DNA from 3 places in the Streptomyces sp. NTD107 genome. Region 2 is predicted to be linked to each of the others. Evidence: predicted binding sites of a transcription regulator. Region 2 holds the regulator's gene; each other region holds the start of a gene.

Region 1 (9,658 bases), on a different contig from region 2:
CGGCGGCATCGAGGTCCCCGAGATGCTGCGCCCCCCGGTGGAGGCGCGCGCGGACCTGAAACCCGCCCCGGCCCAGGCCCAGGCACCGGCGGTGGAGGCCCCCGCGCCGGAGGCGGCACCGGCCGCCCCGGAAACCCCCGCCCCGCCCAAGGGCTGGCGCCGCGCCAACGCCGCGATCCGGGGCACCAACCGCCACATGGGCGGACCGGTCGAGCTGATCGGCGCCGTGCTGCTGGTGGCGGGGGCCGCCCTGACCGAGCTGGTCACGCTGGCGATCGGCTGGCTGCTGGCGTACTGGGCGCCCCGGCTGTCCCGCCGCGAGGCCCAGTGGATCACCTTCGGCGGCCCCGGCCTGGTCTTCGGCGGCTATCTCGGCTGGCTGTTCGGCCGGGTCAATGAGTACTGGGGCGAGCCGCTGACCGACACCACGGCCGGCGACCAGCTCTCCGACACCTGGCCGGTCCTCCTGCGCCTGTCGGCGGTGGCCTCGGCCGCCCTCCTGGTCTGGCGCGCCCGCCGCCCCCGCCCGCAGTGACCCGGCCCGCTCCGCGCTGAGCCGGCCCGCTCCGCGCTGAGCCGCCCTACCCGCGCCCGGTGCAGAGCTGGGCGGTCAGCGCCTCGCGGGCCCACTCCTCCCAGTCGTCGGGCGACCAGCCCCGGTCGCGCACATAGACCAGATACAGCTCGGGGCTGAGCAGCCCGTACAGCAGGTCGGCGGCGCGCTCGGTGCCGACGCCGGGCCGGGCGTCGGGCTTGGCGGTCAGCGCCCGCGCCGCGGCGTGCTGCACCGTGTAGCGCTGGTCGGGGCCGGTGGGCCACTGCGCGGCGATCTCCGGATCGGTGGCAGCGGCGGCGGCGATCATCGGCATGATCGGGCCGACCCGGCCGAGAATGTCGCGCACCCCCCGTACGTGGGCGCGCAGTTGTCCGGCGGCGGTGGGCTCGGCGCACGCGGCGCGGAACCAGTCGCGGTCCATCGTGGCGACCGGTTCGGCGTCGCCGGCGATGGAGGTGTCGACGACGTCCTTGAACAGGGTGCGTTTGTTGCGGAACACGAAGTAGACGGTCTGTACGGCGACCCCCGCGCGGTCCGCGACCTCCTGAAGGCTGGTCGCCCCGTACCCCTGCGCGAGGAAGAGGTCGCGCGCCGCCGCGATGACCTTCTCGCGGGTGCGGCGCGAGCGTTCGGCCCGTTTGTCCGGGCGCTTGGGGTGGGGGTGGTGTCCGTCGGATCCCTTGACCGCATCCATGTGAAGAGACTATCTCTAGAGTCAGTCACTAGAGTCTGACTCTAAATTCATTCATGGAGGCGGCGATGACAGAGATCAGGACAGCGGTGGAACTCGACCAGGAGGCGGCCGTACGCCGCGAGCTGGAGGACTACTACCGGGCGGGCAAGCCGCCGTGGGACACCGGCGTCACCCCGCCCGAGCTGGTGGCCCTGATCGAGGGGCCCGGCGCGCTCCCCCCGGGCCGGGCCCTCGAACTCGGCTGCGGCACCGGGACCAACGCCGTCTATCTGGCCCGGCACGGCTGGCAGGTGGCGGCCGTCGATCTGGTCGACCGCGCGGTCCGGCAGGCCCGGGAGAAGGCCGTGGCGGCCGGGGCGGACATCACCGTGCTGTGCGGGGACGCCACCCGGCTCGCCGAGACGGGCCTGCCCGGCCCGTACGACCTCTTCTTCGACCTCAGCTGCTACTGCGGCATCCCGCCGCACCGGCGCGACGCGTACGCCACCGGCCTCACCGAGCGCGCGGCGCCCGGCGCGCGGCTGCTGATGTTCGGGTACGGGCCCGAGGCGTGGGACGACCCGATCTCCGGCGCCACCGCGGACGAACTCCGCACCCGGTTCACCGGGTGGCGGCTGACCGATGTGACACCCGGCACCAACCCGGTCCCGACCTTCTGGTTCACCCTGGAGCGGACCCGGGCGTAGCCGGCGGCGGCCGGCGCCGCTTGGGGCGGCGCAGGCCGGCTTCGCGGAGGTGGCGCAGCAGTTCCTTGCTGCCCACCTCCAGCGCGCCGAGGCGCACCGCCTCGGCATGACGCTCGGCGGGAATGTCGTAGTGATCCCCGTCGAACGCCTTCGGCGGGGCGCCCAGCCGGGCGGCGAAGGCGTGCAGTTCCTCGTACGAGACGTCGCTGATCAGGTGGGACCACATCCGGCCGTGGCCCGGCCAGTCCGGCGGATCGATGTAGAGCGTCACCCGGTACCGGCCTCGGCCAGCCCGCCCAGCGGCGCCACCGTGCGGCCGGTCGCCCCGCACACCCAGTGCGGATCTTCGGACAGCTCCGGCGCCAGGTCAAGGGCGTGGTGATCCTCGCAGAACGGGCACACCGGCCAGCGCCCCGCCGCGCCGTGCGCGTCCAGCAGGGCGTCCTGGACGTCCTGGGCGAGCAGCCCGGGCAGGTACGCGGCGCCCTGCGGCCACTGTTCGCACCACCACCGCCGGTGTTCCATCGCCGTCTCCAGCGCGGAGACCTCGGCCGGCCCGGCGGCGTCACAGGCCGCCAGATCGGCGAGTACCAGCGCGCGGCCCCGGTGAATGGCCCCTTCCGGCGTCTCGTGGTTCATACGCACTATTGGAGCACTCCCAAGGCTTGACGCGACAACTCCTACGAAAATATGTTTCACCCTGTGAGGAATGCGATGAAGGAAAATTTCGTCCGCCGGCCCGGCCGGCCGCGCCCCGTCGCCGTCGCACCGCCGCGCCCCGCTCCCCCGGAACCGGCCGCCCTGGCCGCCAAGGTCCGGACGATGACCCCGTCCATGACGCGTTCCATGCAGCGGGTCGCCGAAACCGTCGCCTCCGACCCGGCCGGCTGCGCGGCGCTCACCGTCACCGGGCTCGCCGAACGCACCGGCACCTCCGAGGCCACCGTGGTCCGTACCGCCCGGATGCTCGGCTACCCCGGCTACCGCGATCTGCGGCTCGCCCTCGCCGGCCTCGCCGCCCAGCAGGCATCGGGCGCCGCGCCCGCCGTCACCGCCGACATCTCGGTCGACGACCCGCTCAGCGACGTGGTCGCCAAGCTCACCCAGGACGAGCGGCAGACCCTCACCGACACCGCAGGGGCGCTCGACCTCGCCCAGCTGGAGGCCACCGTCACCGCGCTGGCCGCCGCCCGCCGCGTCGATGTGTACGGCATCGGCGCCTCCTCCCTCGTCGCCCAGGACCTCGCCCAGAAACTGCTGCGCATCGGCCTGGTGGCCCACGCGCACGCCGACCCACACCTGGCGGTCACGGGGGCCGTCCAGCTGCGGGCCGGCGATGTCGCGGTCGCCATCACCCACTCCGGCCGGACCGTGGATGTCATCGAGCCGCTTCAGGCGGCCTTCGACCACGGCGCCACCACGGTCGCCATCACCGGACGGCCGGACGGCGAGGTCACCCAGTACGCCGACCACGTCCTGACCACCTCCACCGGCCGCGAGAGCGAGCTGCGCCCGGCGGCGATGTCCAGCCGCACCAGCCAGCTGCTGGTGGTCGACTGTCTGTTCGTCGGCGTGGCGCAGCGTACGTACGAGACCGCCGCGCCCGCGCTGCACGCAAGCTATGAGGCGCTGGCGCACCGGCACTCGCCGGCCCGCGAACGCTGACCCGCGCCGTACCCCTCCACGCCCCACGCCCCTCCACGCCCCTCCTCCCCCGTACCCGCACCGCCCAGAGAGCCGCACCTCCATGTCCATCAGTCCTTATGGTGAGCTGCGTTCCGAACTCGATGGTCTGACCACCGAGGCATACCGCGCGGATCTCGCCGAGATCGACCAGCTCTCCACGCTCGACATCGCCCGCACCATGAACCACGAGGACGCCGGGGTGCCCGGCGCCGTCGAGGCCGAACTCCCCAAGATCTCCGCCGCGATCGACGCCGCCGCGCAGCGGCTGGCGCGCGGCGGGCGGCTGCTCTACCTGGGCGCCGGCACGGCCGGCCGGCTCGGGGTGCTGGACGCCAGCGAGTGTCCGCCGACGTTCAACACCGATCCCTCCCAGGTGGTCGGGCTGATCGCCGGCGGCCCGGGCGCGATGGTGACGGCGGTGGAGGGCGCCGAGGACAGCAAGGCGCTGGCCGCCGAGGACCTGCGGCGGCGCGGGGTGACGGCGGACGACGTGGTGGTCGGCATCTCGGCATCGGGGCGTACGCCGTACGCGGTGGGCGCCGTGGAGTACGCCCGGGAGCGCGGCGCGCTGACCATCGGCCTGTCGTGCAACGCGCGTTCGCCGCTGGCGGCGGCGGCCGAGCACGGCATCGAGGTGGTGGTGGGGCCCGAGCTGATCTCCGGCTCCACCCGGCTGAAGGCGGGCACGGCGCAGAAGCTGGTGCTGAACATGATCTCGACGATCAGCATGATCCGGCTCGGCAAGACCTACGGCAATCTGATGGTGGATGTGCGCGCCTCGAACGAGAAGCTGCGGGCCCGTTCGCGGCGGATCGTGCATCTGGCGACCGGGGCGCCCGATCCGGTGATCGAGTCGGCGCTGCTGGCGACCGACGGCGAGGTGAAGCACGCGATCCTCACCATCCTCGGCAAGGTGGACGCGCCCACCGCCGACCGGCTGCTGACGGAGTCCCAGGGCCGGCTGCGCGCGGCCCTGACGGCGGCGGCCAAGGACTGACGCCGCCCCTTACCCGGGCTGCTCCGGCCGCTCCGGTCCGTACGCCCGCAGAAAGGTGTCGACGGCGGCGTCCGCGACGGCGTGCTGCTCGGCCTCGGGGAGCGCGCGGACGCCCAGCCGGGAGCGGGCGTCGAGCGGTCCGGTGAGCAGTGCGAGGAAGTGCTCGGCGGCCTGCGCCGGGTCGCAGGGGCGCAGCCGGCCGGCGAGGGTCAGCCGGGCGAAGCGGTCGGCGAGCCCTTCGCCGAGACGGTGGGAGGTACGGTCCTGTACCTCCTCGGCGAGGTCGGGCAGCGCGGTGATCTGGGTGAGGCTGAGCCGGCGCAGCGCGCGGGCGCGCTCCTCGCAGCAGGCCCGGGCCAGCAGCCGGGCGACCTGTTCGAGGGTGGGGCGCAGTTCGGGGCCGGGGTCGCGCAGCCGGTCGATGACGGCGAGGTTCTCACTCATGACGGCGTCGGCCACGGCGAGCAGCGCGTGCCGGAACAGATTCTCCTTGTCGTGCAAGTGGTTGTAGACGGTCGGCTTGGCGACCCCCGCCTCCTGCGCGATCTCCTTGACACAGCTCTGGGCATATCCCTGGCGGGCGAAGACGGCGAAGGCGGCGGCCAGGATGGCCTGCCGCTTGTCGATGCGCCCGTGTGCGGCGGCGGTGCTGGTTCCGGTCACGGGCGCCAGCCTACCGCCCTGCCCTACCTGACCGTCCGAGCAATTGAACTCGTAGGTTCATTTTTTCAAACCAACTGGTACGCTCCGGGGAAACGCCGGCCCGCACCCCCGGAAGGGGCGCCATGTTTGTTCACGTACTGCGATTCGCCTTCAAGGACAGCAGCACCGAGGAGGAGAAGGAGCGGGCCCTGACCCTGCTGCGCCGCACCGCCGCCCTGGACTCCGTGTCGTTCTCGGCCGTCGGGCAGGATCTCGGCGACCCCGCCGAGGGCTTCACCCACGCCTTCACCGTGGCGATCGAGGATCTGGCGGCGCTGGAGCGCTACATGCACGACCCGGAACATCTGGCCGGCGACCCGGAGATCCTGCCCCATCTGGCGCGGCTGGCCCGGGTGGATCTGTCCGACGACCCCGACCCGGGTCTCGGCGCCAAGCTGGTGGAGCTGCACGAGGCCAAGCTCGCGAAGTACCCCGAGTGGGCCGCGCTGCTGGACAGCGTCCCGGACGTCCGGGTCTGACGGGCCGTCCGTACCCGCTCAACGGCCGAGGGCGGCACCCGGGACCGTGAGGTCCCGGGTGCCGCCCTCGGCGCTACGGCTGTTGTGCCTGGTCGAGCGGGGCAGAACTCAGAAGTCCATGCCGCCCATGCCACCGGTCGGGTCGCCGGCCGGGGCCGCCGCCTTCTCCGGACGGTCCGCGATGACAGCCTCGGTGGTGAGGAACAGCGCCGCGATGGAGGCGGCGTTCTGGAGCGCGGAACGGGTGACCTTGGTCGGGTCGGGAATCCCGGCCGCCAGCAGGTCCACGTACTCGCCGGTCGCGGCGTTCAGACCGTGACCCTGCGGCAGGTTGCGGACCTTCTCGACCACGACGCCGCCCTCAAGGCCGGCGTTGACCGCGATCTGCTTCAGCGGGGCCTCCAGGGCGAGCTTGACGGCGGCAGCGCCGGTCGCCTCGTCACCCTCCAGGTCCAGCTTGTCCAGCGCGGAGGACGCCTGGAGCAGGGCCACGCCGCCACCGGCGACGATGCCCTCCTCGACGGCGGCCTTCGCGTTGCGCACCGCGTCCTCGATGCGGTGCTTGCGCTCCTTCAGCTCCACCTCGGTGGCGGCACCGGCCTTGATGACGGCCACGCCGCCGGCCAGCTTCGCGAGGCGCTCCTGGAGCTTCTCGCGGTCGTAGTCCGAGTCGGAGTTCTCGATCTCGGCGCGGATCTGGTTGACCCGGCCCTGGACCTGGTCGCTGTCGCCCGCACCGTCGACGATGGTGGTCTCGTCCTTGGTGATGACGACCTTGCGGGCGCGGCCCAGCAGGTCGAGACCGGCGGTCTCCAGCTTGAGGCCGACCTCCTCGGAGATGACCTGGCCACCGGTGAGGATGGCGATGTCGGTCAGCATGGCCTTGCGGCGGTCACCGAAGCCGGGCGCCTTGACGGCGACGGACTTGAAGGTGCCACGGATCTTGTTGACGACCAGCGTGGACAGGGCCTCGCCCTCGACGTCCTCGGCGATGATCAGCAGCGGCTTGCCGGCCTGCATGACCTTCTCCAGCAGCGGAAGGAGGTCCTTCACATTGCCGATCTTGGAGTTGGCGATGAGGATGTACGGGTCCTCAAGCTCGGCCTCCATCCGCTCCATGTCGGTGGCGAAGTAGGCGGAGATGTAGCCCTTGTCGAAGCGCATGCCCTCGGTGAGCTCCAGCTCAAGCCCGAAGGTCTGCGACTCCTCGACGGTGATGACGCCTTCCTTGCCGACCTTGTCCATGGCCTCGGCGATCAGCTCGCCGATCTGGGTGTCGCCGGCGGAGATGGAGGCGGTGGAGGCGATCTGCTCCTTGGTCTCGACCTCCTTGGCCTGACCCAGCAGCGCCTCGGAGACCTTCTCGACGGCCGCCTCGATGCCCCGCTTCAGGGCCATCGGGTTGGCGCCGGCGGCGACGTTGCGCAGCCCCTCGCGAACCAGGGCCTGAGCCAGCACGGTGGCGGTGGTCGTACCGTCACCCGCGACGTCGTCGGTCTTCTTGGCGACCTCCTTGACCAGCTCGGCGCCGATCTTCTCGTAGGGGTCCTCCAGCTCGATCTCCTTGGCGATGGAGACACCGTCGTTGGTGATCGTGGGGGCGCCCCACTTCTTCTCCAGAACGACGTTGCGGCCCTTGGGACCGAGCGTGACCTTGACGGCGTCGGCGAGCTGGTTCATCCCGCGCTCAAGGCCGCGCCGCGCCTCCTCGTTGAACGCGATGATCTTGGCCATGTGAAGGGGTCCTCCCAGATAACGGGGTGGATTGCTCCGAGGACCGCGCCGGCGCCCGCGACGGACGGCCGTACGCCCAGCGGTTCCTTGCCCCGCCTGGCTCACGACCTCACCGAACCGGTCTCTTCTGTCACTCTCACCCTCAGAGTGCTAACGCAATGATTAGCACTCTCCCCTTGAGAGTGCAAGCAGTCCGCCCGCAGGGCGTCCTTGCGGGGCGGTGGTCGGGCGACGGGACGGGCGCAAGCGCCTTGGCGTTGTCGCAGGTGGCAGGGGGCGCACGTGCCGGGGCCCGCACCCATGCGCTGATACGCGCTGGGTGCGGGCCCCGGTTCGCCGGCTGCGGTGGTAGTACGGTCGGCGCTTCAGACGGTCACCCGGACCATGTCGGCCTGGGGCCCCTTCTGTCCCTGCGAGATCTCGAACTCGACCCGCTGCCCCTCTTCCAGGGTGCGGTAACCGTCCATCTGAATCGCGCTGTAGTGGACGAACACATCCGCACCACCGTCTACCGCGATGAAGCCGTATCCCTTCTCCGCGTTGAACCACTTGACGGTGCCCTGAGCCATTCCAAACTCCCCATGTTGCTGGCCCTTTCGCGAGACCGCACTTCGCGGGCCCGGGTCAGACCGGAACGCGTCGACCGCCGCTGAATGTATCTGGACGGACGCCCTGTGCAACAGGCCATTGAGCAGAGAATTATTGGAGCGCCCAAACGGGCAAATTGCGCAAAATAGAGTAAAGCTGAATCTTTCTCGCCCGCCTTATCGCGCCAATCCGGCAATTGGTGCAGCGAATTTCCGCGCGTTTTCGTCGAGAAGTGTCGCGAATTCATATGCGGCTGGCATCGGACGGGCCAGCACGGCGCGTGACCCACTCTATCGCCCCGGAAACGCCCAACCGCCCCGAAGCGGGCAGCTCCGGGGCGGTTGTTGAAAATGTGATGAAGCGTGGACCGGGGTGACCGGGGTGGAGTGCCGTCAGCAGCCTCCGGCCACCGCCGGAATGATGGAGACGCCCGCCCCGTCCGGCGTGGCGGTGTCCAGGCCCTCGGCGAAGCGCACGTCGTCGTCGTTGACATACACATTCACAAAACGCCGCAGTCTGCCCTCGTCGTCCAGCACCCGGGCGGCGATCCCCTGGTGGTTGCTCTCCAGATCGGCGAGTACGTCGCGCAGCGTGCCGCCGTCGGCGGAAACCTCCGACTTGCCGTCGGTGTACGTGCGCAGGATGGTCGGGATTCGGACAGTCACACTCATGCGAGGCCAGCCTCTCGGAAAGCGTCCAGATTCGGGCGGATGATGGCGGTGGGTCCGGTGGTCGGCGCCACCGCGTCCAGGGTCTTCAGGCCGTCGCCGGTATTCAGTACGACCGTGGTGAGTTCCGGATCCAGTTGCCCGGATTCGATCAGCTTGCGGGTCACGCCCACCGTCACGCCGCCCGCCGTCTCGGCGAAAATGCCCTCGGTGCGGGCGAGCAGCTTGATGGCGTCCACGATCTGCGCGTCGGTCACGTCCTCGACCGCGCCGCCGGTGCGCCGGGCGATGTCCAGGACGTAGGGGCCGTCGGCCGGGTTGCCGATGGCCAGGGACTTGGCGATGGTGTCCGGCTTCACCGGCCGCACCACATCGTGCCCGGCCTTGAACGCCTGGGAGACCGGGGAGCAGCCCTCGGCCTGGGCCCCGAAGATCTTGTAGGGCTTCTCCTCGACCAGGCCGGTCGCGATCAGCTCCTTGAGCCCCTTGTCGATCTTGGTCAGCTGGGATCCGGAGGCGATCGGGATCACGAGCTGGTCCGGCAGCCGCCACCCCAGCTGTTCGGCGATCTCGAAGGCCAGGGTCTTGGAGCCCTCGCCGTAGTAGGGGCGCAGATTGACGTTGACGAAGCCCCAGCCCTCGCCGGCCGGGTCACCGATCAGTTCGCTGCAGAACCGGTTGACGTCGTCGTAGGTGCCCTCGATGCCGACCAGCTCGCCGCCGTAGACGGCGGCCATCACGATCTTCCCCTGCTCCAGGTCGTGCGGGATGAAGACGCAGGAGCGGAATCCGGCCCGGGCGGCGGCGGCGCCCACCGCACCGGCCAGATTGCCGGTGGAGGAGCAGGACAGGGTGGTGAAGCCGAAGG
Region 2 (9,658 bases):
CCCCCGGGTCGAACAGCAGCCCTTCGCCGTCCCAGCGCAGCAGATAGCCGTTGTGGTTGCGGCGCCGGGTCGGCACCTGGCTTGCGGTGCCGAGGATCACCAGTTCGCGTACGGACATGCCGGCCGCCCCGTTACCCGGGCGGCCACTCGAAGCCGCGCCCGCCCAGCACATGGGCGTGCACGTGGAAGACGGTCTGCCCGGCGCCCGCGCCGGTGTTGAGCACCACCCGGTAGCCGCCGGCGTCGATGTGCTCCTGCGCCGCGACCGCCGCCGTCTCGCGCAGCACATCGGCCGTCAGCTGCGGGTCGGCGGCGGCCAGCGTGCCCGCGTCGGGATAGTGGGCGCGCGGCACCACCAGCACATGGGTGGGCGCCTGCGGGTTGATGTCCCGGAAGGCGACCGTCGTCCGCGTCTCGCGGACGACGGTCGCCGGCACCTCACCGGCCACGATCTTGCAGAACAGGCAGTCCGCCTGGGCTTCTCCCGCCATCGCCGGGCTCTCCTCGGTGCGTTGGTCGTCGGTCCCCCGGATGCTACCGGGAGCGCCCGGGGACCCGCGGCGGTACGGACGCGGGCCGCTGCGCGAGCGCGGCGAGCACGTGCCGTACGCCCTCGGCCAGCTGCGGATCGGCGCCGGAGACCCAGTCCTGCGGGCGGCGCACCACCTCGATGTCCGGGTCCACGCCGTGGTTCTCCACGCCGAAGCCGAAGCCGCCGTCCAGCCAGGAGGCGAACGAGGGCTGGGTGGCCTGGGTGCCGTCCGCCAGCCGGGGCAGGCCGCCGAGCCCGATCAGCCCGCCCCAGGTGCGTACCCCGATCACCGGGCCGAGGCCCAGCAGCCGTACCGCCGCGTTGATCTTGTCCCCGTCCGAGCCGGAGAACTCGTCGGCGAGCACGGCGAGCGGGCCGCGCGGGGCGTGCGAGGGGTAGGTCTCGGGCTCGCCGAGCCGGGGGAACTCCCAGCCGAGCACCCGCCGCGCCAGCCGCTCGGCCACCAGCTGGGAGGTGTGGCCGCCCCGGTTGCCCCGGACATCCACCACCAGCCCCTCGCGCGCGGTCTCCAGCCGCAGGTCCCGGTGCAGCTGCGCCCAGCCGTCGCCCATCATGTCCGGGATGTGCAGATAGCCGAGCCGGCCCCCCGACAGTTCGGCGACGGCGGCGCGCCGCCCGGTCACCCAGTCGTGGTAGCGCAGCGGCTCCTCATCGGGCAGCGGTACGACCACGGGGTGCCGCAGGGGGCCGCCGTCGGCCGGGCGGACGGTCAGCTGTACGGGCTGCCCGGCGGTGCCGGCCAGCAGCGGTGCGGGGCCGGTCGCCGGGTCGACGGGGTGGCCGTCCACCGCGGTGATGGTGTCGCCGACGCGGACGGCGACGCCGGGCGCGGCCAGCGGGGAGCGGGCGCGCGGGTCGGAGGGTTCGGCGGGCAGCACCCGGGCCACTTGCCAGCGGCCGTCCTCGCGGCGCACCAGGTCGGCGCCGAGCAGGCCCTGCGGGCGGGCCGGCCGCACGGCGGCGGGGATGACGTAGGCGTGCGAGGCGCCGAGTTCGCCCTGCACCTCCCACAGCACGTCCACCAGGTCGCTCTGGCTGCCGATCCGGTCCAGCAGCGGCCGGTAGCGGTCCAGCTGGGCGGCGTAGTCGACGCCGGCCAGGTCGGCGCGCCAGAACCGCTGCCGCATCAGCCGGCCGGCCTCGGCGTACATCTGGTGCCATTCGGCGGCGGGGTCGACGGTGAGCCGGATCCGGGACAGCTCGGGGGTCTGCTCCGGGTCCCCGTCGCCGGTGAGCGGCAGGACGCGCAGGCCGTCGCCGGTGCGCAGGACGGCGCGCCGCCCGTCGCCGCTGACGGCGTAGTCGGCGACCCCGGTGGCGAACTCCTCGGCCGCCGCCCCGTCCGCGCCGTCCAGCGCGAAGCGGTGCAGGGTCAGTTCGGGGCGGGGCGGTTCGCCCAGGCTGATGTAGGTGCCGTCGAAGCCGGTGACGGGGTGGGAGAGCCACAGCACACCGCCGTCGTAGGCGCGCAGTGCGCCGTACCGTCCGGCGGGCACCGGGAAGGGCTCCACCCGCTGGTCCAGGCCCGCCGTGTCCACCCGGACCTCGGTGCCCCCGGATGCGGGCCCCGGCTGCACGGGGCCGAGCGGCGAGGGCACGTCGGCGGCCAGCGTCAGCAGATGCGGCCGGGCGGCCACAGGGAAGGAGACCTCGAAGACATGGGAGTCGTAGACGGGTTCGAAGCTGCGTTCGGAGAGGAACGCGAGATGCCGGCCGTCGTGGGTGAAGGCGGGCGCGTAGTCGCGGAAGCGCAGCGGGGTGGCGTCGATGACGGTGGTGTCGGCGAGCCGGGCGAGCTTGAGGTGCTGGAGCGGGCGGGGCCCGGGGTGGGACCAGGCCAGCCACGCCGAGTCCGGGGAGAAGACCGGCCCGCTGACCGGGCCGTGCGGGCCGCGGTCCAGCTCCCGTACGGTGCCGGCCGCGAGATCGGCGAGCAGCAGCCGGCCGTCGTGGGTGGCGAGCGCGGCGCGGCTGCCGTCCGGGGCGACGGCCAGTTCCACCACCCGGCCGAGTTCGCCGGCGCCGATCAGGGTGGGCGGGGTGTGGTCGTCCTCCGGCCCGAGGGGACGTACGGCGAGGGCGTCCTCGCCCGGCGCGTCGGTGATCCACAGCGCGCGGTCGCCGGCGATCCGGGCCAGCCTGGCGTGCTCGCCGGGTGCGGCGGCCAGCGCCCGGACCGGGCCGCGGCCGTGCGGCAGCAGATGCAGGGCGCCCCGGGTCTCCACCAGGCTGGCGGCTCCGGTGTGGTCGGGGGCGGCGGCGGTGAGGTGGTCGGCGGCGGCCGGGTGCTGGACCCGGCGCCCGGTACGCGGCCCGCCCAGCGTGATCTCCGGGCGGCGTGGCGCGGTGCCCGCCGCCAGATCGTCCAGCAGCCACAGTTCGCCGTACGCGGCGTAGGTCATCCGTACGCCGTCGCCGGCCGCCTGCCGGGCGTAGGCGCCGCCGAGCGGGGTGTGCCGGCGCAGTTCCGCGCCGTCGGGTCGGGAGGAGTACAGGGCGCCGGTGCCCTCGTGGTCGGAGAGGAAGGCGATGCGGTCGCCGTGCCACAGGGGGTACTCGATGTTCCCGTCGAGGTCTTCGTGGACGCGGACGAACGCGCCGTCGCCGGCCCGGTCGATCCACAGCTTGCCGGCCGAGCCGCCCCGGTAGCGCTTCCACGAGGCGGCGTCGCCGCGCCCCAGCCGCCCGGGGCGCAGCAGGACCGCGCCGTCCGGCCCGTACGCCGCGAAGCCGGCCGGGCCGTACGGGAGGGTACGGGGCGGGCCGTCGCCGTCCGCCGGTACGGCGTGGGCCCAGGTCCAGGCGAAGTGCGGGCGGCCGGCCGCGCTGACCACCAGTACCTCGTCGGGGCCGCACCAGCCGCGTACCGAGGTGGTGCCGTGGCCCCACCAGGTGAGCCGCCGGGCCGGGCCGCCGTCGATCGGCGCGACGTAGACCTCGGGGGTGCCGTCCCGCCAGGAGGTCCAGGCGACCCGGCGGCCGTCGGGGGATATCCGGGGGTGGTCGGCGGGGGCGTGGTCCGCGCTGATCCGCCAGGCCCGGCCGCCGTCGAGTGCGGCCACCCACACATCGTCCTCGGCGACGAAGGTCACCAACTCGCCGTACACATGCGGAAATCGTGCGTAGAAAGGCTTGCTCATCCACCGGACCGTAGCCCTCCGCCGCCTTCCTGTCACCAGCGTCCGTCCCGCTGGCTGAACAGCGAATGCCGTACTTTGATCACACTGGTACGGTTCGCGCAGTTGGACAAGCACAATAAAGGACGCTCACCACATGACCGACCAGCCGCCTCGCGAACAATGGGGAACCCGCCTCGGGTTTCTCATGGCCGCGATCGGGTCAGCCATCGGACTGGGAAACATCTGGCGATTCCCCAAAGTCGCCTTTGACAACGGCGGCGGATCCTTTCTGCTGCCTTATCTCATCGCGCTGCTCACCGCCGGAATTCCCCTGCTGATCCTCGAATACACGATCGGTCGCAAATACCGCGCCTCGCCCCCCGCCGCACTGCGCGCGCTGTACCGCCCCACCCAGTTCATCGGCTGGTGGCAGGTGGCGATCTGCTTCGTCATCGCCTCCTACTACGCCGTGATCCTGGCCTGGTCGCTGCGCTATGTCGGATTCTCCTTCACCAAGGCGTGGGGAGACGATCCCAGCTCCTTCTTCAGCAACGACTTTCTGAACGTCGCCGACGAGCCGGGCACCATCGGCGCGTTCGTGCCCGGCGTGGCCTGGCCGCTGATCGCCATCTGGATCGTCGTGCTGGTCATTCTGGGCCTCGGCGTGCGGCGCGGCATCGAACGCGCCAACAAGATCTTCATTCCGCTGCTGGTGTTCTTCTTCGGCGCCCTGGTCATCCGCGCGGTGACCCTGCCCGGCGCGGCGGACGGACTCAACGCCCTCTTCCAGCCCGACTGGGGTGCCCTCACCAACGGCGGCGTGTGGGTGGCCGCCTACGGACAGATCTTCTTCTCGCTGTCCATCGGCTTCGGCATCATGATCACCTACGCCTCGTACCTCAACCGCCGCTCCGACCTCTCCGGATCGGCGATGGTGGCCGGGTTCGCCAACAGTTCCTTCGAGATCCTGGCCGGCATCGGCGTCTTCGCGGCGCTCGGCTTCATGGCCGGGCAGGCCGGGGTCGGCGTCCACGAGGTGGTGAGCGGAGGGGTGGGGCTCGCCTTCATCGCCTTCCCGCAGATCATCTCCGAGATGTGGTTCGGCCAGGTGTTCGGCGTGCTGTTCTTCGGCTCGCTGGTGATCGCCGGGCTCACCTCGCTGATCAGCATCGTGCAGGTCATCGTGGCCGCCGTGGAGGACCGTACCGGCGTCAGCCGCACCAGGGCGGTGCTGGCGGTGGGCGGCGCGACGGCCGTGGTCTCCGTGGTGCTGTTCGCCACCGACGGCGGGCTGTACTTCCTGGACGCCGCCGACAACTTCATCAACCAGTACGGCATCGCGCTGGCCGCTCTGGTGCTGCTGATCATGGTGAGCTGGATCGCCCGCAAACTGCCGATGCTCCAGGCGAACGCGGACGCCACCTCGGCGATCCTGCTCGGCCGCTGGTGGAAGATCTGCCTGGGCGTCATCACCCCGATCGTGCTCGGCTGGATGATGGTCGACAACCTGGTCCGCAACATCAGGGAGAACTACGAGGAGCTGCCGACCTCCTTCCTGCTCTACGCGGGCTGGGGCGTGGCACTGGCGGCGCTGCTCGCCGGGATCGTGCTCGCCCTCGTCCCCTGGCGCCGGCCCAGCCCGGCGCTCACCGACGACACCGACCCTGACCTGCTGACGAAGGGGGATCCGCGATGACCACCGGAGCCATCATCATGATGACCGTCGCCATGGTCATCGTCTGGGGCGGCATGATCGGCGCGATCATCAAGCTCACCCGGCACCCGGACACCCCGGACGACTGATCGCGACCGGCACCGTGACGCACCGAGGCCGCCGTCCCTTCCAGGACGGCGGCCTCCGGCATGCGCGACCGTTGCCGGTCAGCCCCAGCGCCCGGTCCGGGTCAGCAGCAGCGCCGCCGCCGCCGTCCCCGCCGTGGAGGTACGCAGCACGGTGGGCCCCAGCCGGTACGGCCGCGCCCCCACCGCCGCGAACGCCTCCAGCTCCTGCGGCGCGACCCCGCCCTCCGGGCCCACCACCAGGACGATGTCGCCCCCGGCGGGCAGCGCGGCACCGGCCAGCGGCTCGGTGCCCGACTCGTGCAGCACCCCGGCGAACGCCGCGTCCGCCAGCAGCCGGGCCACCGCCGCCGTCGTCATCGGCTCGGGGATCTGCGGGATCCACAGCCGGCGCGACTGCTTGGCGGCCTCGCGCGCCGTCGCCCGCCACTTGCCGAGCGACTTCGTGCCGCGCTCGCCCTTCCACTGCGTGACGCAGCGGGCGGCCGACCAGGGCACAATCACATCCACACCGGTCTCGGTCATGGTCTCCACGGCCAGCTCGCCGCGATCACCCTTCGGCAGCGCCTGCACCACCGTGATCCGGGGGGCGGGCGGCGGCTCGGCGCGTACCGCGTCCACCGCCACCACCAGCCGGTCCTTGCCCTCGACGGCCGCGACCGTACCCAGCGCCCCGGTGCCCGCGCCGTCGGTGAGCACGATCTCCTCGCCGGCCCGCAGCCGCCGCACCGACACCGCGTGCCGGCCCTCGGCGCCGTCCAGCGTGAGGGCGGAACCAGCCGCCACCCCCGCCAGCGGCGCGTCCGTCACAAAGACCGGCGCCGTCATGTGCGGCCGTTGAAGGCGTCTTTCAGGCGCGAGAAGAGCCCCTGCTGCCCCGGCTGAAACTGACCGAGCGGACGCTCCTCGCCCCGGAGCTTCGCCAGCCGCCGCAGCAGCTCCTCCTGCTCGGGATCGAGCTTCGAGGGGGTCTGCACCTCGACGTGGACGATCAGATCGCCCCGCCCGTTGCTGCGCAGATGGGTCACGCCCCGGCCGTGCAGCGGAATCGACTGCCCGGACTGGGTGCCCGGCCGGATGTCGACCTCCTCCGTGCCGTCCAGCGTCTCCAGCGGCACCTTGGTGCCCAGGGCCCCCGCCGTCATCGGAATGGTCACCGTGCAGTGCAGATCGTCACCGCGCCGCTGGAAGACCGGATGCGCGGTCTCCCGGATCTCCACGTACAGGTCGCCGGCGGGCCCGCCGCCCGGGCCGACCTCGCCCTCGCCCGCCAGCTGGATCCGGGTGCCGTTGTCGACACCGGCCGGGATCTTCACGGTGAGCGTGCGCCGCGACCGTACCCGGCCGTCGCCCGCGCACTCCGGGCACGGGGTCGGAACGACCGTGCCGAACCCCTGGCACTGCGGGCACGGCCGCGAGGTCATGACCTGCCCCAGGAACGAGCGGGTGACCTGCGAGACCTCGCCCCGGCCCCGGCACATGTCACAGGTCTGCGCGGAGGTCCCGGGGGCCGCCCCCTCACCGTTGCAGGTGTTGCACACGGTGGCGGTGTCGACCTGGATCTCCTTGGTGGTGCCGAAGGCCGCCTCCTTGAGGTCGATCTCCAGCCGGATCATGGCGTCCTGGCCGCGCCGGGTGCGGGACTTCGGGCCGCGCTGCTGCGCGGTGCCGAAGAACGCGTCCATGATGTCGGAGAAGTTCCCGAAGCCGGCCGCGCCGCCGAAGCCGGCCGCGCCCGCCCCGCCGCCGGGGCCCATCGGGTCCCCGCCGAGGTCGTACATCTGTTTCTTCTGCGGATCGGAGAGCACCTCGTACGCGGTGTTGATCTCCTTGAACCGCTCCTGCGTCTTGGGGTCCGGATTCACATCCGGATGCAGCTCCCTCGCCAGCCGGCGGAAAGCCTTCTTGATCTCGTCCTGTGAGGCATCACGCTGCACGCCCAGGATCGCGTAGTAGTCCGTCGCCACTTAATTCTCCGCGAGGATCTGTCCGACGTACCGTGCCACTGCGCGCACCGCTCCCATCGTTCCGGGGTAGTCCATGCGGGTCGGTCCGACCACGCCCAGTTTCGCGACCGCCTCGTTACCGGAACCGTAGCCGACCGCCACGACCGATGTGGAGGTCAGCCCCTCATGAGCGTTCTCATGCCCGATGCGCACGGTCATACCCGTGTCCTTGGCCTCGCCGAGCAGCCGGAGCAACACCACATGCTCCTCCAGCGCCTCCAGCACCGGCCGGATCGTCAGCGGGAAGTCCTGGCCGAACCGGGTCAGATTGGCGGTGCCGCCAATGACCAGCCGTTCCTCGGTCTCCTCGACCAGGGTCTCCAGCAGGGTGGACAGCACCGTGGAAACCGTGCCCCGGTCCTCGTTGTCGAACGACTCGGGCAGGTCCTGCACCAGCCTGGGCACCTCGGCGAAGCGCTCCCCCACGATCCGGCTGTTCAGCCGGGCCCGCAGATCGGCCAGCGAGGTCTCCCCGAACGGCGCCGGGCAGTCCACCATGCGCTGCTCGACCCGCCCGGTGTCGGTGATCAGCACCAGCATCACCCGGGCCGGCGCGAGCGACAGCAGCTCGACGTGCCGCACCGTGGAGCGGCTCAGCGAGGGGTACTGCACCACGGCGACCTGCCGGGTGAGGGTGGCCAGCAGCCGTACCGTACGGCCCACCACGTCGTCGAGGTCGACGGCGCCCTCCAGAAAGCTGGAGATCGCGCGCCGCTCGGCGGCGGTCAGCGGCTTCACGTCGGCGAGCTTGTCGACGAAGAGCCGGTAGCCCTTGTCGGTGGGCACCCGCCCGGCGCTGGTGTGGGGCTGGGCGATGTAGCCCTCCTCCTCCAGCGCCGCCATGTCGTTGCGCACCGTCGCCGGGGACACCCGGAGGTTGTGCCGCTCCGTCAGCGCCTTGGAGCCGACCGGCTCCTCGGTGCCGACATAGTCCTGGACGATGGCTCGCAGCACTTCCAGCCTGCGTTCACTGAGCATGCAGCGACACCTCCCGTCCGGCCGCGTTTTCCGTAAGTGCCGTCCTGGCACTCATCCACTCCGAGTGCCAATCCCTGGTCCAGTGTACGGCCGGGTAGCAAGGCCAGGGAAAGCGCGACCGCCCGACGGTATCGCGGGTGTGGCCCCGTAAGGCAGAGCATGCCCCGCTCCGTGACGTTAACTTCGCAGGATGGAGACCACTTGGGAAGAGCTGGCACCGGGTGTGCTGCGGATCCGGCTGTCCGGCTGGGACGAGACGGTGGGGGCGATCGCCGGGGCGCGCGGCCTGCTGCTGATCGACGCGGGGCCGTCCCCGGCCGTCGCCGGGGAGATCCGGGCGGAGCTGCGCGGGCTGCTGGGGCTGCCGGTGCGGTGGGTGGTGCTGACGCATCCGCATTTCGATCATGCGCTGGGGGCGGGCGGTTACCCCGGGGCACGGGTGTACGGAACGGTGGGCGATCCGGTGGAGCTGGCGGCGGACGCGGTACGGCACGGGATGCCGGAGCACGAGGCCGCGGAGGGGGCGGCGGCGCTGTCGCGGGTACGGGCGCGGCCGGTGGAGGAGAAGCTGACGCTGTATCTGGGCGGCGGCCGGACGGTGACCCTGGTGCCGCTGGGCCCGGCCCACAGCCGCTCCGATGTGGCGGTGAAGGTGGACGACATCGTCTTCTGCGGCGACCTGGTGGAGGAGTCGGGCGAACCGCAGGCGGGCCCCGACACGGATCTCGCCGCCTGGCCGGCGGCCCTGGACCGGCTGCTGGAGCTGGGCGGGCCCGGGGCGCGCTATGTACCGGGGCACGGCGCGGTGGTGGACGCCGCGTTCGTACGTGCCCAGCGCCAGGCTCTCGCCGCGCGCGCCGGGGCACAATGACGGCCATGCGCAGCAGAGAGTACGGCCCCGATCTGACGCCGCCGTGGAAGCGGTCCGCCCCGGTTCCCGAGGTGCCTGCCGAGCCCGGCCTGGTGGTGGAGGAGGCCGGCACCGGGTACTGCGGGGCGGTGATCGGCTGCGAGAAGACGGCACAGGGTCCGGTGGTGACACTGGAGGACCGGTTCGGCAAGCGCCGGGTGTTCCCGCTGGAGCCGCGCGGCTTCCTGCTGGAGGGGAAGGTGGTCACGCTGACCCTGCCCAGGACGGCCCCCACGACCGCGGCCATGCGGACGGCGTCGGGCTCGGTGGCGGTTCCGGGGGCGCGGGCGAG
Region 3 (9,658 bases), on a different contig from region 2:
GCCGGGGCCGCCGCCGCGGACATCGACCGCGGCGACCGCCCCGCCCTCCGGGGCAAGCACCACCGTCACCCCCGTCAGCCGGCCGTCCCCGATCCGCTGGGCATGACCGACCCGGATACCGGGTACGTCTGTCAGCGCGTCGGCAGGACCCGGAACCCAACCCAGATAACTCATATGATCAGGGCTATCACGCCTTGCGATGGGTGGGCCAGGCGTACAGCGCACGTTTATCCGACGTCAATCGCCTCCCTTCAGGCTGCCGGTCATGATGGTGGATCAACATGGCCCGGTCGATGTGCTCAATCACGCTCAGCTTCTCGACCAGGGTGAGCGGGCGGCCGTGGCCCTGGCGCGGCTCGGTGTGCGCCCCGGCGACCAGGTCGCCGTTCTGCTGCCCATGTCCCTGGAGTCCGTGGTGGCGACCCTCGCGTGCATCCGGCTGGAGGCCCAGCGCCTCACCCTCCCGGTCGGGGACCATCTGGGGTTCATCCGCCATCGCATCCGTACCTCGGGTGCCAAAGTGGTGATCACCGCCGGGAGTTGCGCCGTCGACGGCACCGTCTGGGACATCAAGTCGGGTCTCGACCGTGCCTTATGGGCCTGTCCGGACGTGCACTCCGTCCTGGTGGTGCAGCAGCTGGCCAGGCCGCTGCCCTGGACCCCCGGGCGTGATCTGTGGTGGCACGAGGCGCTGGCCGCCGGGCCGGTCCCGGGCGGACCGTACGCTGGAGTCATGAGCAGCGCCCCCGAGCAGTCCGCCACCCCGTCGCCGTCGTCGGCCGTGCCGGCGTTGTTGATCTTCGACGACCCGCTGGAGCGCCGCTCCGCCGATGACAGTGATCAGGGCTGGGGCGAGCGTCCCGTGGAGGAGGGCGCCGCGGGCGATCTGCTCCGTTTCCTGGACGAGCGGCCCCCGCACCACCTGTGAGGCGGTGCGGCGTGGCGCGGGGGTGGATCAGTCGTCGAAGCGGGCGTTGTCCAGGGCGTCGGTGAGCCGGTTCAGCCGCTCGCGCAGTTCGGAGATCTCCGTCGGAGCCAGGCCGGTGGCCGTGGCGATCCGCTGTGGCACCCGTAGCGCCGGCTCGCGCAGGGCGGTGCCCTGCTCGGTGAGGCGTACGGTCACCGAGCGCTCGTCCTCTGGGCTGCGTTCCCGGTGTACCAGGCCGGCCGTGTCCAGCCGTTTGAGCAGTGGGGACAGGGTGCCGGATTCCAGGCGGAGCAGTTCGCCGATCCGTTTCACGGGCAGTTCGCCGTGTTCCCAGAGCACGAGCATCACCAGGTACTGCGGGTAGGTCAGCCCCAGATCCTTGAGCACAATCCGGTAAACGCGGCCGTAGGCGCGTGACGCGGCGTGCAGGGAGAAGCAGATCTGGTGGTGCAGTCGCAGGAATTCGCCCTCGCCCGGTGGCCGCTGCGGCCGGCTGGGTGATGTGGTGGTGGGCTCGGTGGTCATGTTCTCCACCATACCGGGGGTGCCTCGTCCGCGTTTTAGTTGTGCACAACTTAGTTGTGTGCTTAGGTTGGGGAGAGAAGAGAGTCGGCCGACAGTGACATGGATGAGGGAGACCGTCATGGAACCGCTGTACACCGCGATCGCGACCGCCAACGGACGTGAGGGGCGGGCCGTCAGCTCCGACGGTCAGCTCGACCTCACCCTGGCCCCGCCGCCCGCGCTGGGCGGCAGCGGCAAGGGCACCAACCCCGAGCAGCTGTTCGCCGCCGGCTACGCCGCCTGCTTCGCCAGCGCGCTGGGCGCGGTGGGCCGCCAGGAGAAGGTCGACACCAGCGAGGTGTCCGTCACCGCCGAGGTCGGCATCGGCAAGTCCGACGACGGCAGCGGCGGGTTCGGGCTCGCCGTGGTGCTGCGCGTCGAACTGCCCGACGCGCTCTCCGGCGAGCGGGGCGAGAAGCTGGTGGCCCAGGCGCACCAGGTGTGCCCGTACTCCCGGGCCACCCGGGGCAACATCGAGGTCCAGCTCGTCGTGGAGTAGGCGGGCGGCGGGCCCGCCCCGGGTCAGCGGGTGCCGGGGCCGTCCGAGGGCCGCTGCGGATCCGCGCCCGGGTCCGAGCCGTTGGGGGCGGCGCGCTGGCCGACCAGCGCAGGCGCCCCCAACGGGTTCCCGGCGGTGCGCTGGGCGATCAGCTCGTCGCGGATCTCCATGAGGATGTCCAGCTCGGTCTTGGCGGCCGGCACCTCGCTCACCGGGGTCTTCGCCGCCCGGCGGGCATTGAACCGGTTCATCGGCATGATCATCAGGAAGTAGACGACGGCGGCGGTCATCAGGAAGGTGAGCGAGGCCGTCAGCACCGACCCCCAGCGGATCGCGGCCCCGCCGGCCGTGTCGCAGTCCCCCGTCAGGCACAGCACGTACTGGTCCAGGTCCTGCGTCCCGAACGCGCCGATCAGCGGATTGATCACTCCGTCGACCACCGAGTTGACGATCCCGGTGAACGCGGCGCCGACGACGACCGCCACCGCCAGCTCGATGACATTCCCGCGCATCAGGAATTCTTTGAATCCGCTCAGGATTCCCTTGGTCTCGCTCACTGCACTGTCCTTCTGGGGTGAGATCCGCGTCGGACCCCGCACGGTGCACCACAATGGCATTCCGTGTCCAATCGGTTCGAACTACCATCGGGATACCGCCAGTTGTGATCCAGCCGCCGCACCGGCCAGTTCGGCCGCCGTGCCGGGGGAGACCGACAGCACCAGCAGCGCGCCCTCGCCGGACAGGGGCGGGGACAGGGACGGGGACGGGCGGGCCGGGCGGGTCTCCGGGTCGGCGGCGGCCGGGATCTCGGACACCCGGGCCCGATGGGCGACCACCCGGGCCGGGTCCGTCGTACCGGGGTCGGCGGCCAGGACGTCCACCTCGTCGCCCGGCTCCAGCAGGCGTACGACCTCCGCGTCGGCGATCCGGACCGCCGCCGAGACGAGCCGCTCGGTACGGGGCTCCGCCGCCGGCGTCCCCGGGCCCTCCCGGGCGTCGGCGACCGGCACCGTCAGCGGATCGGCCCGGCGGCCCGAAGGTCCATCGCCGGGCAGCGCCATCGCCAGCGTGGCCGCTGCCACCGCGAGCGCCGCCGCCAGCGCGCGGCCCCGGCCCCGTACGATCCGCCGCAGCCCGAACCGCCGGGCGCGCGGGCGCAGTGGGGCGAACTCCGGCACCACCGGGCGGGTCGAGGTGCCGGTGGCGGCCGTGGCAGGGACAGTCGCGGTGGGGACAGTCGGGGTGGGGGCGGTCGCGGTGGGGGCAGCGAAGGGAGTGTGGGAAGTGCGAGAGGGGGGTGTGGGTGTCGTCCGTGTCATGCGGCCACTCTGGCCGCCTTCGCAAGAACCTGCCGCGGGCTGTGGACAACTCCGGGGCTGTGGATAACTTCGTCACCCACAGGAGTGAGTCAGGGCAGCTCGATGCCCGGATCCTGTCCCAGCAGCGCCGTCCCGCACCCGCAGTCGCGCTCCGCCGGCAGCGCCGCCACCGCGTCGAAGAGCACCTCGCGCAGCCGGCCGATGTTCTGGCCGAAGACTTCGAGCACCTCCGCGTGCGAGACGCCCTCGCCGCTCTCCGCGCCCGCGTCCAGGTCCGTGACCAGGGTCAGCGAGGTGTAGCAGAGCTCCAGCTCCCGGGCGAGCACCGCCTCCGGGTGGCCGGTCATGCCCACCACCGACCAGCCCTGCGCCGCGTGCCAGCGCGATTCGGCGCGGGTGGAGAAGCGCGGCCCCTCGATCACGCACAGCGTGCCGCCGTCCACCGGCTCCCAGCCGCGCCCTCGGGCGGCGGCCAGCGCCGCCCGGCGGCCGGTGGAGCAGTAGGGGTCGGCGAACGTCAGATGCACGACGTTCGGCACTCGGCCGTCCGGTCGCTGCTCGCCGTCGTAGTAGGTCTGCCGCCGGCTCTTGGTGCGGTCCACCAACTGGTCGGGGACCAGCAGCGTGCCGGGCCCGTACTCGGGGCGCAGTCCGCCGACCGCGCACGGGCCGAGGACCTGGCGTACGCCCAGTGAGCGCAGTGCCCACAGGTTCGCCCGGTAGTTGATCCGGTGCGGGGGCAGGCCGTGTTTGCGGCCGTGCCGGGGGAGGAACGCCACCCGGCGGCCGGCGATGTCGCCGAGGAAAAGGGAGTCGCTTGGCGCCCCGTACGGCGTCTCGACGGTGACTTCGGTCACATCGTCCAGGAAGGAGTAGAAGCCGGACCCTCCGATGACGCCGATCTCCGCGGCGGCGGCGCTCATGCGGCGGAGCTGCCGGCGGATGACGACGACGAGGACGCGGCGGTCGACGTGGTCGACGACGGCGATGAGGACGACGACGAGGACGACGAGGTGGCGGCCGGGGTGCTGCCGCTGCCCGCGTCGGAGCCCGCCTTCTTCTCCGTCTTGCCGCCGCCGTCCGCCTTCTGCGCCGAGGACGCCGCCGGGCTGCTGCTGGAGGAGCTGTTGCGGCTGTCGTTGCGGTAGAAGCCGGAGCCCTTGAAGACAATGCCGACCGCCGAGAACACCTTCTTCAGCCGCCCCTGGCAGCTCGGGCACTCGGTCAGGGCGTCATCGGTGAACTTCTGCACCACCTCAAGGCCCTCTTGGCATGCGGTGCACTGATACTGATACGTCGGCACGTGATCCTCCTGGCACTCTTCTCCACCGAGTGCTAACGACGGTCCATCGTGCAACATTCCGGGTACGGAAGTCCACTGCCGACCCCCGCCGACCGGCGCCACCGGCACCCGGCAGCGCCCGCCGAGCGCGCTTCGCCCCCTTATGACGCAGACCATCGCGGCGGGTGACTCCCCGTAGGCTCACCCCAGTGGCCGTATGTCTATGGTTGCTTCCATCCGCTTACCTGGCCTGTGAAGGACACAGATGCCCGCCAAGAAGCCCTCGCGGCGCCTCCGCGTGTTCGTGATCGCTGTCGTACTGATCGTCCTGTCCGGATTGGGGTACGGCGCGTTCTGGACCGTGAGCACCGTGCGGGCGTCCTACCCGCAGGTGTCCGGGGAGATAGAAATCGACGGGCTCAGTGGCCCGGTCACCGTGCAGCGGGACGCGAACGGCATCCCGCGCCTGTACGCCGACACCGCTGATGACCTCTTCCGCGCCCAGGGCTTCGTGCATGCCCAGGACCGGTTCTGGGAGATGGATGTCCGCCGGCATCTGACCTCGGGCCGGCTCTCGGAGATGTTCGGCGACGGGCAGGTGGAGACGGACGCGTTCCTGCGCACCCTGGGGTGGCGGCAGGTGGCCCAGCAGGAGTACGACGAGGAGCTGGCGCCGCAGACCAAGGCGTACCTGGAGGCGTACGCGGAGGGCGTGAACGCGTATCTGGGGTCGCGTTCCGGCGCGGATCTGTCGGTGGAGTACGCGGCGCTCGGCTTCCTCAACGACTACACGCCCGAGCCGTGGGACCCGGTGGACTCGGTGGCGTGGCTGAAGGCCATGGCCTGGGATCTGCGCGGCAACATGGAGGACGAGGTCGACCGGTCGCTGCTGGCGGGGCGGCTGAGCCCGGAGCAGATCGAGGAGCTGTACCCGGAGTACCCGTACGACCGGCACAACCCGATCGTCGAGACGATCGGTGACGGTGCGGACGGTTCCGGCTCCACATCGCCGGACGGCGGGTCGTCCGCCGATGACGCGGTGGACGGGGTCACCACGCAGCTGGGCGCGCTGTCGGCGACCCTGGACGCGATCCCGGCGCTGCTGGGTCCGGCGGGCAGTGGCATCGGTTCGAACTCGTGGGTGGTGTCGGGGCAGTACACGACGACGGGGCTGCCGCTGCTGGCGAACGACCCGCACCTGGGGCCGGCGCTGCCGTCCGTGTGGTACCAGATGGGGCTGTACTGCAACGAGGTGAGCGAGGAGTGCCCGTTCGAGGTGTCCGGGTTCACCTTCTCCGGGATGCCGGGCGTGGTGATCGGCCACAACGAGGACATCGCGTGGGGCTTCACCAACCTGGGCGCGGATGTGACCGATCTGCGGCTGGAAAAGCTCAGCGACGGCAACTATCTGCGCGACGGTGAGCAGAAGCCGTACGAGACCCGTACCGAGATCATCAAGGTCGCGGGCGGCGAGGACCGGGAGATCACCGTACGGTCCACCGAGAACGGCCCGATCGTCTCCGACCGGCACGACGAGTTCGCCGAGACCGGCCAGACCGCGCCCGTGGAGTCGGGCGCCCCGGACCGCGGCAACGGCTACGCCGTCTCCCTCACCTGGACCGCGCTGGAGCCGTCCAACACCATGGACGCCGTCTTCGGCCTCAACACCGCCGCGACCTTCGACGACTTCCGGGCCGCCGCCGCCGACTTCGCCGTCCCGGCGCAGAACATGATCTACGCCGACACCGCCGGCAACATCGGCTATCAGGCGCCCGGCAAGATCCCGGTACGCGGCAAGGGCGACGGCCGCTACCCCGCGCCCGGCTGGGACTCGGCCTACGACTGGACCGGCTACATCCCGGCCGACGAGCTGCCCTGGGAGCTGAACCCCGAGCGCGGCTACATCGTCACCGCCAACCAGGCCGTCATCGACCCGGCCGGCTACGACCACTTCCTCACCGAGGACTGGAGCTACGGCACCCGCAGCCAGCGCATCGAGGATCTGCTGGTGTCGAAGATCGAGGACGGCGGGAAGATCTCGATGGGCGACATGCAGTCCATCCAGCTGGACAACAGCAACGAGATGGCGCGGGTCCTGGTGCCCTACCTGCTGGACATCGACATCTCCGACCCCTACGTCCGCGAGGCGCAGCAGCTGCTGGAGGGCTGGGACTACAGCCAGGACTCCGACTCGGCGGCAGCCGCCTACTACAACGCGGTGTGGGCGAACATGCTCCAGCTCGCCTTCGGCCACAAGCTCCCCAAGGAGCTGCGGGTGGAGGGCCAGTGCCTGCGGGTGCGCCCGGCCGACGATTCGGCGCCGCTGGAGGACGCCAACGGCGACACGCTGTTCCAGACCGAGTGCGGCGAGCGCTCCCCGGACTCGGCGTGGCCGGACGGCGGTGACCGCTGGTTCGAGGTGGTGGGCAACCTGATCGAGGAGCCCGACAGCGACTGGTGGACGACCCCGGCCACCCGTACGGAGCCGGCCGCCACCGACCGCGACGAGCTGCTGGCGCGTGCCCTGCGCGATGCCCGCTGGGAGCTGACCGCGAAGCTGGGCAAGGACATCGACACCTGGAGCTGGGGGCGGCTGCACCAGCTGACGCTCACCAACCAGACCCTCGGCGAGGAGGGCCCGGGCCCGCTGCGCTGGATGCTCAACCGCGGGCCGTGGAACCTGTCGGGCGGCGCGGACGCGGTCAACGCCACCGGCTGGAACGCGGCGGGCGGCTACGAGACGACGTGGGTGCCGTCCATGCGGATGATCGTGTCGCTGGCGGACTTCGACGATTCGCTGTGGATCAACCTGTCGGGCGCCTCGGGGCACGCGTACCACGAGAACTACACCGACCAGACGGGGATGTGGGCGCGCGGCGAGTTCCTGCCGTGGCCGTCGACGGCGGAGGCGGTGGCCGAACGTACCCGGGACACGCTCACCCTGACCCCGGCGGCGGGTGGCGGCCAAAGCGGGGAGTGAGGCCGTACTGAACGCGGCGGGCGGGGCGGTACCGGTACGAGCCGGTCCCGCCCCGCCGTCGTTGCCGCCCCGGCTCGCCCCGCCCCGCCGTCGTTGCCGCCCGGCCGCCGCTCAGCGCGGCGGGAAGCGGTGTACGCCCTCGGGGGTGACCGCCACCCGTACCGGCCGGTCGTGCGGTTCCACCGGCAGCTCGCCGACCACCTCGTGCCCGTACAGCAGCACCACCAGCGCCGGATCGGCCCCCGCGCCGGCCAGCCGCGCCAGCACCCGGTCGTAGCTGCCGCCGCCGCGCCCCATCCGTACCCCGCGCGCGTCCACCGCGAGCCCGGGCAGCAGCACCACGTCCGCCGCCAGCACCGCCTCCCGGCCCAGCCGTGCCCCGCCCGGCTCGCGCAGCCGCATCCGGCCGCCGCGCTCCGTCTCCACCAGTGACCCGGGGCCCTCGTACGCGCCCCAGTCCAGGTCGTCGTCCTCCCGCAGCACCGGCAGCAGCACCCGTACGCCGCGCTCGCGCAGCGCGTCCAGCAGCGCGCCGGTGCCCGGCTCGTGGCCGACCGACACGTACGCGGCGACCGTGCGGGCCGCCGCCAGCTCCGGCAGGCCCAGCGCCTGGGCGGCCAGCTCCGCGGCGGCCTGGGTCACCTCGTCGGCGCCGAGCGCGGCGCGTACCGCGAGCAGATCGCGGCGCACCACCCGCTTGCCGTCCCGCGCGGTCCGTGCGGTCCCTGCGACATGATCCATTTCGTCATCCTCGCGTAAAGGGTCCAAGCACACTAGCTGGATAAAGTGACGGGCATGACATCACCTCGCCCCCGGATCAGCAAGGCTGTCATCGCCGCCGCCGGGCTCGGGACCCGGTTTCTCCCCGCGACCAAGGCCACCCCGAAGGAAATGCTGCCGGTGGTCGACCAGCCGGCGATCCAGTACGTCGTGGAGGAGGCCACCAGCGCCGGCCTCACCGACGTCCTCATGATCACCGGGCGCAACAAGCGTCCCCTCGAAGACCACTTCGACCGCAACTACGAGCTGGAGGACGCGCTGCGCCGCAAGGGCGACCTCGACCGGCTCTCCCGGGTGCAGGAGTCCACCGCCCTGGCCGCCATCCACTACGTGCGGCAGGGCGACCCCAAGGGCCTGGGCCACGCCGTGCTGTGCGCCGCCCCGCACGTCGGCGACCAGCCGTTCGCCGTGCTGCTGGGCGATGACCTCATCGACCCGCGCGACCCGCTGCTCACCCGGATGACGGCCGTCCAGGAGGAGCGCGGCGGCTCCGTCATCGCGCTCATGGAGGTCGACCCGTCCCAGATCCACCTCTACGGCTGCGCCGCCGTCGAATCCACCGGGCAGGACGGGGTGCACCGGGTCACCGACCTGGTGGAGAAGCCCGACCAGGCGGACGCCCCCAGCAACCTCGCCGTCATCGGCCGCTACGTCCTCGACCCCGGCGTCTTCGAGGTGCTGCGCAAGACCCCGCCGGGGCGGGGCGGCGAGATCCAGCTGACCGACGCGCTCCAGACGATGGCCACCTCGGAGGTGACCGGCGGCCCGGTGTACGGGGTGGTGTTCAAGGGCCGCCGCTACGACACGGGCGACCGCGCCGACTATCTGCGCACCATCGTCCGGCTCGCGTGCGAACGTGAGGACCTCGGGCCCGAGTTCCGGACCTGGCTGAAGACCTATGTCAACGAGGAGATGCGGGCACTTGAGTGACCTGTGGTCGGTCGATGACCACCTTGCCGACATTCTGCGGGCGGTCCGCCCGCTGGACCCGATCGCCCTGCCGCTGCTGGAGGCGGACGGCTGCGTGCTGACCGAGGACGTGACCGTCCCCACCGCGCTGCCGCCGTTCGACAACAGCTCGATGGACGGGTACGCGGTGCGCTGCGCCGACATCGCCGCCGCCACCGCCGAGCGGCCGGCCCGCCTCGCGGTGGTCGCCGACATCGCGGCGGGCGGCGGCGCGGAACTTCCGGCGCTCCAGCCGGGGCAGGCCGCCCGGATCATGACCGGCGCGCCGCTGCCGCCGGGCGCCGAGGCGGTGGTCCCGGTGGAGTGGACGGACGGCGGGCTCGGCGGCGGCCCGGTG

The links. Region 2 encodes HrcA, which represses chaperone genes, less so after heat shock. Its sites were predicted from a motif close to TTNGCACTCNGNNNNNCNGAGTGCNAA; they were not measured.
Region 1: a site for HrcA is predicted at 7,662-7,688, ahead of groL (chaperonin GroEL). Genes of this name have one in related genera too.
Region 3: a site for HrcA is predicted at 4,623-4,649, ahead of AC5WRL_RS21495 (FmdB family zinc ribbon protein). Genes of this name have one in related genera too.

What each region holds. Positions count from the first base shown of each region.
Region 1 covers NZ_JCAJZV010000003.1:148,243-157,900, reverse strand. The annotation lists gene AC5WRL_RS08305 (hypothetical protein) at 1-535, shown strand, start outside; gene AC5WRL_RS08300 (TetR/AcrR family transcriptional regulator) at 582-1,250, opposite strand; gene AC5WRL_RS08295 (class I SAM-dependent methyltransferase) at 1,316-1,936, shown strand; gene AC5WRL_RS08290 (DUF4031 domain-containing protein) at 1,911-2,207, opposite strand; gene AC5WRL_RS08285 (DUF8819 family protein) at 2,204-2,575, opposite strand; gene AC5WRL_RS08280 (MurR/RpiR family transcriptional regulator) at 2,651-3,601, shown strand; gene murQ (N-acetylmuramic acid 6-phosphate etherase) at 3,684-4,619, shown strand; gene AC5WRL_RS08270 (TetR/AcrR family transcriptional regulator) at 4,629-5,282, opposite strand; gene AC5WRL_RS08265 (Dabb family protein) at 5,405-5,800, shown strand; gene groL (chaperonin GroEL) at 5,909-7,534, opposite strand; gene AC5WRL_RS08255 (cold-shock protein) at 7,900-8,103, opposite strand; gene AC5WRL_RS08250 (MoaD/ThiS family protein) at 8,515-8,793, opposite strand; gene thrC (threonine synthase) at 8,790-9,658, opposite strand, start outside.
Region 2 covers NZ_JCAJZV010000006.1:352,589-362,246, reverse strand. The annotation lists gene AC5WRL_RS15650 (ribonuclease Z) at 1-118, opposite strand, end outside; gene AC5WRL_RS15645 (histidine triad nucleotide-binding protein) at 132-491, opposite strand; gene AC5WRL_RS15640 (S41 family peptidase) at 535-3,693, opposite strand; gene AC5WRL_RS15635 (sodium-dependent transporter) at 3,827-5,368, shown strand; gene AC5WRL_RS15630 (methionine/alanine import family NSS transporter small subunit) at 5,365-5,475, shown strand; gene AC5WRL_RS15625 (16S rRNA (uracil(1498)-N(3))-methyltransferase) at 5,554-6,300, opposite strand; gene dnaJ (molecular chaperone DnaJ) at 6,297-7,439, opposite strand; gene hrcA (heat-inducible transcriptional repressor HrcA) at 7,440-8,456, opposite strand; gene AC5WRL_RS15610 (MBL fold metallo-hydrolase) at 8,647-9,327, shown strand; gene AC5WRL_RS15605 (DUF3097 domain-containing protein) at 9,333-9,658, shown strand, end outside.
Region 3 covers NZ_JCAJZV010000011.1:129,908-139,565, forward strand. The annotation lists gene AC5WRL_RS21460 (P1 family peptidase) at 1-174, opposite strand, end outside; gene AC5WRL_RS21465 (AMP-binding protein) at 266-928, shown strand; gene AC5WRL_RS21470 (MarR family winged helix-turn-helix transcriptional regulator) at 956-1,453, opposite strand; gene AC5WRL_RS21475 (organic hydroperoxide resistance protein) at 1,572-1,991, shown strand; gene mscL (large conductance mechanosensitive channel protein MscL) at 2,015-2,548, opposite strand; gene AC5WRL_RS21485 (hypothetical protein) at 2,630-3,169, opposite strand; gene AC5WRL_RS21490 (S-methyl-5'-thioadenosine phosphorylase) at 3,400-4,233, opposite strand; gene AC5WRL_RS21495 (FmdB family zinc ribbon protein) at 4,230-4,613, opposite strand; gene AC5WRL_RS21500 (penicillin acylase family protein) at 4,858-7,572, shown strand; gene AC5WRL_RS21505 (5-formyltetrahydrofolate cyclo-ligase) at 7,684-8,313, opposite strand; gene galU (UTP--glucose-1-phosphate uridylyltransferase GalU) at 8,368-9,282, shown strand; gene glp (molybdotransferase-like divisome protein Glp) at 9,275-9,658, shown strand, end outside.